DNA from 3 places in the Phyllobacterium sp. SYP-B3895 genome. Region 1 is predicted to be linked to each of the others. Evidence: riboswitches for the same ligand, from Rfam matches in the RefSeq annotation. Region 1 holds a riboswitch; each other region holds the start of a gene.
The links. A riboswitch is a leader RNA that binds a small molecule or an ion and turns the genes downstream of it on or off. The one in region 1 is predicted to bind thiamine pyrophosphate.
Positions count from the first base shown of each region.

Region 2: linked by a shared signal. The riboswitch ahead of thiC (phosphomethylpyrimidine synthase ThiC) and the one ahead of thiB (thiamine ABC transporter substrate binding subunit) in region 1 are both predicted to bind thiamine pyrophosphate.
Region 3: linked by a shared signal. The riboswitch ahead of GF108_RS01600 (ABC transporter permease) and the one ahead of thiB (thiamine ABC transporter substrate binding subunit) in region 1 are both predicted to bind thiamine pyrophosphate.

Region 1 is NZ_WJIG01000001.1:1,068,971-1,073,123, forward strand. Features, by position in the region: gene thiP (thiamine/thiamine pyrophosphate ABC transporter permease) at 1-289, opposite strand, end outside; gene thiB (thiamine ABC transporter substrate binding subunit) at 294-1,274, opposite strand; TPP riboswitch at 1,355-1,473, opposite strand; gene GF108_RS05135 (thiamine diphosphokinase) at 1,847-2,491, shown strand; gene GF108_RS05140 (hypothetical protein) at 2,578-2,862, shown strand; gene GF108_RS05145 (glycine zipper 2TM domain-containing protein) at 3,208-3,540, shown strand; gene GF108_RS05150 (ABC-F family ATP-binding cassette domain-containing protein) at 3,673-4,153, shown strand, end outside.
Region 2 is NZ_WJIG01000003.1:566,581-570,733, reverse strand. Features, by position in the region: gene thiC (phosphomethylpyrimidine synthase ThiC) at 1-1,332, opposite strand, end outside; TPP riboswitch at 1,480-1,598, opposite strand; gene GF108_RS15315 (NADPH-dependent FMN reductase) at 1,649-2,215, opposite strand; gene rpsU (30S ribosomal protein S21) at 2,414-2,686, opposite strand; gene GF108_RS15305 (RidA family protein) at 2,927-3,271, opposite strand; tRNA gene GF108_RS15300 (tRNA-Lys) at 3,358-3,433, opposite strand; gene GF108_RS15295 (PhzF family phenazine biosynthesis protein) at 3,549-4,153, opposite strand, start outside.
Region 3 is NZ_WJIG01000001.1:319,585-323,737, reverse strand. Features, by position in the region: gene GF108_RS01615 (ABC transporter ATP-binding protein) at 1-514, shown strand, start outside; gene GF108_RS01610 (ABC transporter ATP-binding protein) at 511-1,272, shown strand; gene GF108_RS01605 (TadE/TadG family type IV pilus assembly protein) at 1,420-2,379, shown strand; TPP riboswitch at 2,428-2,530, shown strand; gene GF108_RS01600 (ABC transporter permease) at 2,639-3,382, shown strand; partial or broken gene GF108_RS01595 (ABC transporter substrate-binding protein) at 3,417-4,153, shown strand, end outside.

The sequences.
Region 1 (4,153 bases):
GCAGGGCGAAAAGGCGCAAGATCATCGGTCGCCCCGGAAAATCAGGATTGGCATGGAGGGCTCGGGCCAGCGGGATGGCAAAGGCGATCGAGAGCAGCATCGAGAGGACGGCCTGCAGCAGGGTGAAGCGGGCAACCCTCCACAAATAGCTGTCGAATGCAGCAAAGCCTTCGGTGTTGCCACGCAATGCCTCGCCCAGGAGACCAAGCAAGGCTCCGCCCGCAAGCAAGGCGAGAAAGGCCAGGGCGAATGCCCCGGCCCAAGATTTGAGGGAGGTGTTGGGCTTCAATGCGTTACAGGCTCATCGACGCCAGCCACTCGTCGATCCAGGCCTTGCGGTTTTTGGCGACTTCCTCCGGCGAGAACATCAGGGTCGTTACGGGCTTCACCAGCCTGTCGAAGGCCGGATTCAGCGGCGCGCTGGTCTTTGCCGCCGGGAACATCCAGTTGTTTTCCGGGATGGCGTCCTGGAAGGCGGGCGAGGTCATGAAGGCAAGAAATTCCTTGGCCAGCGGGTTCTTCGCACCCGTCGTGGTCTGGCCCGCGACTTCAACCTGCAGATAGTGGCCTTCAGCGAACGACGCCGCCTTGTAGCGCTCGGTCTTCTCGGCGATCTCATGATAGGCAGGAGATGTCGTATAGGAGAGGACAAGCGGCGCTTCACCCTTGGTAAAGAGGCCGTATGCTTCCGACCAGCCGGGCGTAACGGTCAAGACGCGGTTCTTGAGCTTGGCCCAAGCTTCCCCCGCGTTGTCGCCATAGACCGATTTTACCCACAGGAGCAGTCCGAGGCCCGGCGTCGAAGTACGCGGGTCCTCGATGACGATCTTCTGTTTCGGATCGCCTTCGACGAGGTCCTTGAGGCTCGCCGGAGGGGTCGTCAGCTTCTCCGTGTCATAAATGACGGCAAAGTAGCCATAGTCGAAGGGCACGAAAATATCGTCCTTGTAGCCACCCGGAATTGCTACGGCATTCGTATCGATGCCGTGCGGTGCGAAGAGGCCGGTCGCTGCCGCTTCATAGGTGAGGTTCGTATCAAGACCGAGAACAATGTCCGCCTTCGTTGCGGCGCCTTCGAGCTTCAACCGGTTGAGAAGGGCAACGCCGTCGGTCACGGCAACGAAGTCGACAGTGCAACCGCACTGTTTTTCGAAAGCCTCCTTTACCTTGGGTCCGGGGCCCCACTCGGCGGTGAAACTTTCATAAGTATAGACGGTAAGCTTGCCTTCGGCATTGGCACCCGCCGGGAAAGCGAGTGCCAGCCCACTGATCATGAGCGCAAATTTCAATAATGTTATTAGCGGCCGCATCGGCGCCTCCTTAGCTTGGTGTTCAAAAGGATTGGTGCGCCGGCTGTGATGCCGCGTCTAATCCCTCCGCCGGTACAAACCGGATCAGGTTCCGCGGGTTGGCAGGTGTTTCACCTTGTGCCTCTCAGCCTGTCATTTCTGGCAGGCACCCCGTTAGAGCGTTGCAAAGATTAAAGAAAAACATTGGTCGGCGCAAGCCGATTGCCCGTCTTGCGTGTGGTTGCGATCGCAATGCCGGCGGCCGGTTAATCCGCGCTGATTAACCCGGATTTGTGTGAAGCCATGCGCCCGCGAATCTGCTAGATTTCCCTTCAGAACAATAAGAAGACTAAGGGGGCAGAAATGTTCGAACTCACGGATGGGGCCATGCTGGTGGTCATCGCCATCGCCACGGCAATCGGGGCCTACATATTCTACGGTATCTCGCTGGTGCAGCTTACAGGGTTTTAGCGTTCGCACGCGTGCCTTTGCCCGGCAGCTTCATGTCACGCTGAACGACGCTATGCGGCGAGGGTGCCGCATGCTATGGCCGCGTCATGAGCAAGTTTGTCATTCTTCTCGGCGGAACCGTCAACGCCAATGATCGCCTCAGGGACCTCGTCGCCGGTGCCCGCGTCCTCGCGGCCGATGGCGGCATAGCCCATGCCGAAGCCCTCGGTCTCGAACCCGAGCTTTGGCTCGGCGATTTCGATTCGACGTCGCCTGAATTGGACCGGCGTTATGCGCATGTTCCCCGCTCGGTTTTCCCGGCTGCAAAGGATATGACGGACGGCGAGCTGGCGCTCAACGAGGCCTATCGGCTCGGCGCAACCGAGGTCATTCTGTGCGGGGCGTTCGGCGGTTCGCGCACAGATCACACGCTCCTGCATCTCACCATGGCGACGGCCCATGCGGCCGAGGGCCGCAGGATAATCCTCTCCAGCGGTGATGAAGAAGCGCATCCGCTGGTTGCAGGTTCCTACAGGTTCGATTTCCCCGAAGATACGCTCTTCAGCATTGTTGCATTTTCGCCATTGCACGGGCTTTTTATCGAAGGCGCGCGCTGGCCGCTGCAAAATATGGAACTTTCTTTCGGTTCATCGCTTACTGTCTCGAATTCGGTACGCGGAACTCTCCGGGTATCGCTCGATTCAGGTAAGGCAATCCTGATTGCTGCCTTGCAACCGGCGTCCGGCTTGTAAAAAAAAGCACTAGATGCAATTGTTGCAGGACAGCATTGGGGACGCAAGCTGTTGAAATTTGGTTCTAACAACGGGAGAGGTCTTCCATGTTGAAAAGTTTGTCCACGATTGCAGTCGCCGGACTCCTGGCGTTTTCGGCCGCCGGGTGCACCACGTCTGATCAGCGCGTCGCCGGCTATGGCGTCGGCGGTGCGGCATTGGGTGCATTGGCTGGTGGTGCAATCAACGGTGGCAAGGGCGCCCTTGCAGGTGCCGCAATCGGCGGTGCCGGCGGTGCTTTGGTTGGCGCTGCCACCAATAACAACAATAGCAATCGTTATTGCACATACGAGAATCGTTATGGCCAGCGTTATCAGGCTCCGTGCCGGTAATCGGTTAGTTCTTGCATAAGAGCAGGCCGGGATTTTCCCGGCCTGTTTTTATTTTGGGCCAGGGTGGAATAGCGCAGCAACGCTACTGATCGTAGGTGAGCCTGGTAGTCGACAGACCTTCCACCGCAGTCATACAACCCATGCCATCATCCTCGGGCTTGACCCAAGGACCCACTATTACGTGGCCAGCGATCAAGGCTAAAGTCGATCCTCGGGGCAGGAGCCCAAGGACGTCGACGGAGGGGCTCCGCCATAATTTGTTGGTAAGCGCGACGGAAAACTTTCTTCTGCCTTATTGGCACAGCAGGGTCCGCCGCATCTGTTTTGGACATGAAAGGATTTGTCATGAAGTTACGTCTGACCGCGATTGCGGTATCCGCGCTGCTGGCCGTCTCTGTTGCCGGTTGCGCAACGAGCGAGCAAAACGTACGTGGAGGGACGGGCGCCCTGATTGGCGGTGGCCTGGGCGCGATTGCCGGCCAGGCGCTGGGGCATGACACGAAGAGCACGGTGGTTGGCGCAGCAGGCGGTGCCTTGCTCGGTGCCGCAATCGGTACCGTGACGACGCCGCAAGGCCAGACGCAGAACCTCTGCCGCTACCAGCGGCGTGACGGCTCGATCTATACCGCGCCTTGCGAAGGCAATGGCGGCGGCGCCTATGGCGGCAGCGGATACTGATTTTCAACGCACAGTCCAACGACAGGCCGGAAAATTCCGGCCTGTTTTATTTGACAGAGGCACGTTTCTCGCCGAAAAGGCCATGCGCCCGGCCACTCCCGGTCTGCCTGTACCGCTGGATTTGATTTCTTCATGGCCCCACCACTGCTTCGTCTCGACCAGATTGCGCTGACATTCGGCGGCACGCCGCTCCTGATCGATGCTGCGCTCTCCGTCAGCGAAGGTGATCGCATTGCCCTGGTCGGTCGCAATGGTTCGGGCAAATCGACGCTGTTAAAAATCGCGGCCGGCTTCATTGCGCCGACCGATGGCGAAGTGTTCAAGCATCCGGGCGTGACTGTTCGCTATCTCGCGCAGGCGCCGGACATGGATGGCTTTGCAAATGTCCACGACTATGTGGAAGCCGGGCTCGGACCCGCCGACGACCACTACCGCGTCGGCTATCTGCTGGAACATCTGGGGCTTACCGGCGAAGAAAAGCCGGACAATCTCTCGGGCGGCGAGGCGCGCAGGGCGGCGCTTGCCAAGGTGCTCGCGCCGCAGCCGGATATCCTGCTTCTCGACGAGCCGACGAACCATCTCGACCTGACGACGATCGAATGGCTGGAAGGCG
Region 2 (4,153 bases), on a different contig from region 1:
GGGTGCGATATCTGTCGTCAGCGGTCCTAGCGTATAGAATGGAGCCTCGCCGCAAACCGCGAGCTGCTTGTCCATGTTCTCCTTGATCTTGTGCATCGGCACGTGGCCGGGCCCTTCGATCATCACCTGACAATCCTTGGCCCAGGCGATCCGGGTAAGTTCGCCGAGCGTCTCGAGTTCGGCAAATTGCGCCGCATCGTTGGCATCGGCGATCGACCCAGGCCGCAGCCCGTCGCCCAGGGAGAAGGAGACATCATAGGCGCGGCAAATATCGCAGATTTCCGCGAAATGCTCGTAAAGGAAGCTTTCCCTGTGGTGATGCAGGCACCACTTCGCCATGATCGAACCGCCGCGCGAGACAATGCCGGTCACCCGGTTGACGGTGAGCGGGATGTAATGAAGCCGCACCCCGGCATGGATGGTGAAATAGTCGACGCCCTGTTCCGCCTGTTCGATCAGCGTGTCGCGAAAAATCTCCCAGCTCAGATCCTCAGCGATACCGCCCACCTTTTCCAGCGCCTGATAGAGCGGCACCGTGCCGATCGGCACTGGCGCGTTGCGGATGATCCACTCGCGAATATTGTGAATATTGCGCCCGGTCGAAAGGTCCATGACCGTATCCGCGCCCCAGCGCGTCGCCCAGACCATTTTCTCGACCTCCTCGGCCATCGAAGAGGTGACGGCGGAATTGCCGATATTGGCATTGATCTTGACGAGGAAATTGCGGCCGATGATCATCGGCTCGAGTTCCGGGTGGTTGATATTGGCCGGGATGATCGCCCTGCCTCGCGCGATCTCGTCGCGCACGAATTCGGGCGTCACATAGTCCGGTATCGCTGCTCCGAAGGATTGGCCGTCGCGCACCAACGCGTTCCTCGCCGCCTCGCGCCCAAGGTTTTCGCGAATCGCGACAAACTCCATCTCCGGCGTAACGATCCCTGCCCGCGCATAGGCGAGTTGGGTAACCGCACGGCCGTCCCTGGATCGGCGTGGCCTGCTGAGGCCGGAGAAAGCCGGCGTCAGGCGTTCGCCGGTCGCAAAGCCATTATCGGCGGGGAGAACGTGGCGGCCGTCATAAACAATCGTGTCGCCCCTCGCCTCAAGCCAGGCCTCCCGCATGCGTGGCAGGCCCTGCGCAATATCGATCGTCACGAGCGGATCGCTATAGGGGCCGGACGCATCATAGACGGTGATATTGGGCTCGCCCGCCGTTGGATGCACGGCAACTTCGCGCATCGGTACGCGCAAATCCGCATATATGCGCCCGGTCTTGTAGACCTTCGTCGATGCCGGGAGTGCGCCGGTCGAAACGATTGGAGTAATTGCGGTCATCATCAGGTTCCTTTGCTCCGCGAACGCTCAAAAACGCCCGCCAGTTCAAATTGCCCGCATGCCATTATGGCCATGCAGGCGCGAAACCCAGTTCTGTGCCGGAAGGATGAAAGGCTTGTGCGAACTACAACAGGAGATCCCTGGCCCGCGCAGACTTTTGCACCGTCCCTACGCCAGTATGAACTGGATCAGGTTCAACGGGTCACTGCGCTTGCCGATGGCCAGCAGTATCTCAGCCCCTTGTCGGGACCCCCCTGGTGAATGTCTCTAAGAGACCCGCCTGCAACGCTGTTGTCAAGCGGGTCAATACGTCAGATCAAGCGCGCAGCGGCTTCAGGGCCTCTGCCCACTTGGCAAGCTCCGCCAGCATTGTCGCCGCGCTGCCCGTCATCGATTCGGTAGGCTGGAAGACGCCTTCATCATCGATGAACTGCTGATACGAATGCACGGCAACGCCATCGGGAATCGGCATCATGCGCAAGCCCGCAACCAGCCCTTTTACCGACTCGACCGAACGCAAGCCGCCGGATACGCCGCCATAGCTGACAAATCCGGCCGGTTTGTAATTCCACTCCTTGGACAGGTAAATCAAAGCGTTGATGAGCGATGGCGGAGCAAAATAATCATATTCCGGCGTGACGAACACGGTTGCGTCTGCCGCATCGACGAGGCTGCTCCAACGCTTGGTATGAGCCTTTTCATATTTCTGCATGCGGGGATGATGCGGTTCATCAAGGAGAGGCAGATTGATCTCGGCAAGGTCGATCAGCGCGGTTTCGAACCGGGCATCCAAGCTGGCAAATTCATGAAACCACTTTGCGACTGCCGGGCCGCCACGACCGGGGCGTGTGCTGGCAATGATAATGTTGAGCTTGAGCGCCATATGCTTGTCTCCATGATGCATGACTGAATGCCCGCATGAATAGGCAGGCTGTGGGGCCGCGCAAGGAGGCACTTTCTGGAAACCGCCCAAGTGATGATCCCTGCCGACCATACAGGGCCAGGAAAAAACGAAACCCGCCCCGGCAAGGCCGTGCGGGTTTTCTCGCTTTAAAAAATGACCGGACGGGCCGGTCACCGACTATCGGTTGAAATCGCCACCGCTATTGCCATTCGGACGCGGCGGGCGTTCCTTCTTCTTCGGCCCTGGCAGGAGGCCTTCGCGCTGTGCCTGCTTGCGCGCTGCCTTGCGGGCGCGGCTGACGGCTTCAGCTTTTTCACGGACACGGCGCTCGGACGGCTTTTCGAATGCCTGGCGCGCCTTCATTTCGCGGAAGAGTCCCTCCCGCTGCATCTTTTTCTTCAGGACCCGGAGGGCCTGTTCAACATTGTTGTCTCGAACGAGTACTTGCAATCGTTTTCCTTACCCATGCTTGCCTCGTCTTGCGCAATAGCAATTGGCTACAATCAGACAAGCGTTTGAAGAATTGCCCCTGTGGCAATCCGGAGAAGCGCGGACTTTATGCATTTCCGCGCCAAAAATCCAGCCTGCCCGAGCAATTTACTCGGGCTTTGCTGCAAAGAAACCGCCTTTTGCGGCAGGATGGTGACAACCGCTTCAAGAATGGCGCACATTGAGGTGCGCCAAAGCGAATCAGAGAGCGGCGGTGATGATGATCTCGACCTTGTATTCGGGCGTTGCGAGCTTGGCTTCGCCGGTCGCGCGCGCGGGCGTATTGGCCGGATCGACCCAGCTATCCCATACGGCGTTCATCTCGCTGAAGTCCTTCATGTCGTCGAGCCAGATAATGGCCTGGAGCAGCTTCGACTTGTCGGTGCCGGCCTCCTTGAGCAGGCGATCGACGGCCGCAAGCACATCCTTGGTCTGCTCGGTAACGCTCTTGCCCGGGCCACCGACCTGGCCGGCAAGATATACCGTGTTGCCATGGATAACGGCCTGGCTCATGCGTGGACCAACTTCAATACGACGGATGCTCATGGGAAGTCTCCTCTAGCGTTTGCCGGCAGGTTGAGCCTGCCTCGCGTACATGAAAAAAGGGCCATGCGGCCCTTTTTTCGAAAGAATGGTGGGCACAGTAGGGATCGAACCTACGACCCGCTGATTAAGAGTCAGCTGCTCTACCAACTGAGCTATGTGCCCGTCAGCCGCTGTGACGACCGAAAGTGAGGGCTCTATAACGGGGCATTTCCTGCCTGTCCAGCCCTTCTTGAAAACTTTATGACGGCCGCGCACAGGAACAGCGCAAGGCAGCATATCAAGCAAAAAGACGGCCCTCCGCGATCTTGACCGCCGAACCGCCAATACGCGCGCTAAGGAGCTTCTCCTCGGCAATATCCAGCTCCAGTTGCAGGCGCGACGGCCTGCCCATCTCGTGGCCCTGTTCGATCGAGAGCCGCAGCACTCCGTCAAGCGGCCTGTCGAAGGCGTGGATGGCGCCGGCAAAGGCCGCCGTCGCCGAGCCTGTCGCGGGATCCTCGTAGGTGCCGTCATCGCTGACGAACATGCGCGAATGGAAATGGCTGTCGTGCAGGATAGTTTCGCGGCAATAGCAGTAGACCGGCAACTGGCGATGCCCGATGGTCGGGGCAACATCCTTCATGGCCGTCTGGTTGATGCGGATGCGGCCGGCCGATTCGAGACCGTGGACCGGGACCATCATGAATGGCACGCCCGCGTCCCAGATGCTCGGCACATGATTTTCGAAGCCGATCTCCCGCGGTTCGAGCCGCAGCGCGTTGGCAATTGCGATCCTGTCGTAATTGTAGGGTATCTGCACGGGAAGCTTCGGCAGGTCGAACTCCGCAAAGGCACCGCTCGCGGTAAGCCGGACGCCGCAGCGGACCGGGCCAACCTGCTCCT
Region 3 (4,153 bases), 750 kb from region 1:
CATTGGCAGGCAAATCGTCGAAACGCTCCGGACCCACGAGAGGGTCAGCAAGCGCGAGGCGCGCCGACGCGCGCTCGATATGCTGGCCGCCGTCCAGATACGTGATCCCGAGCGCGTCTACGATCTTCATCCGCACGAAGTATCGGGCGGCATGGGGCAACGCGCGATGATCGCCATGATGCTGATCACCGGACCGGAACTGCTGATTGCGGACGAGCCGACCTCCGCGCTCGATGTTACGGTCCAGCTCGACGTGCTGGGCATTCTCGACAATCTGGTCCGCGACAGGGGCATGGGCCTCATTTTCATCTCGCACGATCTGCGGCTGGTTTCTTCGTTCTGCGACAGGGTCATCGTCATGTATGCCGGCCGCATCGTCGAAGAAATTGCCGCGACGGATCTGCGCAATGCCAAGCACCCCTATACGCAGGGACTGCTGAACTGCATGCCCGAAATAGGTGCTGACCGGCATCCACTGCCGACGCTCGACCGCAAACCGGAGTGGGCAGCATGACGCCGGCGCTGAAGATCGACAATCTCGAAGTGACGTTCAATCGCTTTCGCGCGCTACGCGGCGTCAGCCTCGAGGTGGTGCCCGGCGAGTCCTTCGGTCTCGTCGGCGAATCCGGTTCGGGCAAATCGACGCTGCTGCGCGCCGTGGCGGGTCTGGCACCCGTGACCGCGGGGACGATCGAGGTCAATGGCAATTTGCTCGGCGCATCGCGCACAAAGGCCTTTTACCGCGAAGTGCAAATGGTGTTCCAGGATCCTTACGGTTCGCTGCATCCGCGCCAGACCGTGGACCGATTGCTCCTTGAGCCGCTCGCCGTGCATGGGTTCGGCGATATCGAGCGGCGCATCTTGCGGGCGCTTGACGAGGTCGGGCTCGGTTCCAGTTTTCGCTTCCGCTACTCGCACCAGCTGTCAGGCGGCCAGCGCCAGCGTGTCGCCATCGCCCGCGCCCTGATTCTCGAACCATCGATCCTGTTGCTGGACGAGCCAACCTCTGCGCTCGACGCATCGGTGCAGGCGGAGGTGCTGAATCTTCTCGAACAGATCCGCCGCGACCGCAAGCTGACATTCGTCATGGTCAGCCATGATCTCGCAGTCGTAACGCACATGTGCGATCGGCTCATGGTAATGCAACATGGCGCTGAGGTCGAACGGCTCACCGCGTCGGAACTTGCCCGGCGCCATGTAACGCAGGACTACACGCGCAACCTCCTTGTTGCGAGCCAGGGTTTTGTCCGCCCTGTCGTTCAAAACGCCTAATGCAGCTTCATCGAACATTTACCATTTGCAGACGCATTTCTTCACCGACGCCCGTTCCAGGGCAGATCGTGAAAATCTGAACGAATTTCATAAGCCGTCATTTACGCCGGACAACTGATGGTTGCGCTCATCGACTGGAGTGGGGCCATGAACTATCTACGTCAATTCATAAAAGACCGCCGCGGCGCAACCGCGATCACATTCGGTTTGCTGCTTGTGCCGCTCCTGGGGTTTGCAGGGCTTGCCGTGGATTACAGCCGCGCCAGCAATGACCGTTCGCGGCTGCAGAATGCGGCCGACGCCGCGGCGCTTGCGGCAGCCTCGGTTTTCACCGGATCCAACAAAGCGGCCGCCGAGGCGAGGGCACGCGCCTTCCTCCAGGCAAATCTCGGCCTGCGCGCTGAAGACATCAATTTGAACTTCAGCACGGAAAATCAAAAGGTTTCCATCACGCTTGGCGGCCAGACCAGCACCCTGTTCATGCATGTTCTCAACAAGGACAACATGCCGATCAACGTCAATGCCACGGCGCTGGCGCCGTTGAAGCCGACGACGGCCAAGATCACGATCGACAAGGTTACGGGCTACTGGTTCAAGAAAGTTTCGATCATCGTCGTGCGCAATGGCAAGGACGTTGTCGTCGGCACCATCAAGTACACCGCGACCGACCATAACCTCTACAACGGTAACGGCGGCGGTAAAACAGACCCGGATATCAATGTTCCGATCACATTCGATCTCGGTGACTACACCAAGCTGTACCTCAAGATGGAAATCAAAAATGACGGTTGCGATGTCGGCTACAAGGACAAGAACGCCGGAAAATCGCGATACGTCGACTGCATTGCCACAAATGAGTCGGGCTATTCGAAATACAATTCCACGCTGAAAACCGACGATCCGAACACGGTCAACCATTTGTTCGTCGATGGCGTCCAACTGCCGGTGGGATCCAAGCCGCCGCTCGACGACCTGATGAATTGTGACAACACGCCCCACAGCCATGCGTGGGAAGACGGCGGCGGCTGGGCCAACCAGGACTTCTACTACAAGATCACGGCCGCCTGTAAATCGGTCGACGGCGAGAATGTCCGCCTGACCCACTAGGACCTGACGCGGCGCGATTGACTTTGATCTCGCGCCGCTCCATCATCGCTTCATTCCGAGGGGGGCACTGTACAGTGCTGAGATAGCGTCGAGCTGGACCCTTGAACCTGATCCGGGTCATGCCGGCGTAGGAACGGGAATTGAGCATAGTTCGCGCCTTTTCAGCTTCACCTTCGCGCATGACCGGATCTCCAAAAGCAATGGAGTCCAGAGCGTGCCATACATCCTGACATTTGAACTGCGGCGGTAGCTGCCAACCATGCGCCTTGTTTTCCGCATGGTCGCGGCGCTTGCCGCCGTCGCTGCTTGCTGGCAGGTGGCCGTCTGGCTGTTCCAGCCCCCGCGCTTCATTCTGCCCGGGCCAACTGCGGTGGTGTCGGCGCTGGTCGAACAGCGGCAATATCTTGGCGTCAACGCATCGATCACGCTCATCGAGATCTTGCTTGGACTGGCCTTCGGCGCGCTCGCCGGCATTGTCATCGCGCTGCTTGTCGCCGCCATTCCCGCCTTTCGCCATGTCGTCTGGCCGCTTCTCCTTGTCTTGCAGGCACTTCCGGTGTTTGCCATCGCGCCGCTGCTTGTCCTATGGTTCGGCTTTGGACTTGCCTCCAAGGTGGTGATGGCAAGCCTCATCATCTTCTTTCCCGTCGCATCTGCCTTCGCTGATGGCCTGCAGCGCACCAACCGCGACCTGCTGGATGCGGCTTCGCTCACGCAGGCGACGCCGCTCGCGACCTTGCTTCTCGTTCGGGTTCCGAGTGCCTTGCCCTCGCTCGGATCGGGCCTGCGCGTCGCCGCCGTCTTTGCCCCGATCGGCGCCGTGATTGGCGAATGGGTCGGCTCGTCGCGCGGGCTCGGCTTTGTCATGCTGCAAGCCAATGCCCGCATGCAGACCGAAACCATGTTCGCGGCACTGATGATCCTCGCCGCCCTCACCGTGATCCTGCGCTTTCTCGTCGACGCCCTGACCCGCCGCCTTACCCCTTGGGCGCCAGAAACATGACCATCTCCCTCATCGATGCAACAAAGGACGACTGATGTTCCGCACACGCTTATCGATCCTCGCCATATGCCTTGCACTCTGCGCCGCAACCGCGCCTGCCAGTGCCGCCGACAAGTTGACGGTTCTGCTCGAATGGTTCGTCAATCCCGACCACGCCCCTCTTGTCATCGCGCGCGAGAAGGGATTCTTTGCCGATGCCGGCCTTGATGTGAATCTGATGCCGCCAGCAGACCCGGCCGCACCGCCACGACTCGTTGCGGCAAAGCAGGCCGACGTCGCCATTCACTACCAGCCCAATCTCTATCTCGACCATGACGCCGGCCTGCCGCTGGTGCGCTTCGGGACGCTGGTGGAAACGCCACTCAACACGGTGATGACGCTGGCGGATGGTCCCATCAAAAGCCTCAAGGATTTGAAGGGCAAGAAAGTCGGCTTCTCGGTCTCCGGGTTCGAGGATGCGATGCTCGGCGCCATGCTCAAGTCCGAAGGCCATGTCCATCAAGGATGTAGAACTGATCAACGTCAATTTCGCCCTTTCGGCCTCGCTGATCGCCGGGCAGGTCGATGCGACGGTCGGAGCCTACCGCAACTTCGAACTGACCCAGATGGCCAGGAGGGTCATGGCGGCCGCGCCTTCTTCCCCGAGGAGCACGGCGTACCGGTCTATGACGAACTCATCTTCGTCACGCACCGGGATCTCGTCACCGACAATCGCCTGCCGCGCTTTCTCGGCGCTGTCGAAAAGGGGGCGATCTATCTGACCAATCACCC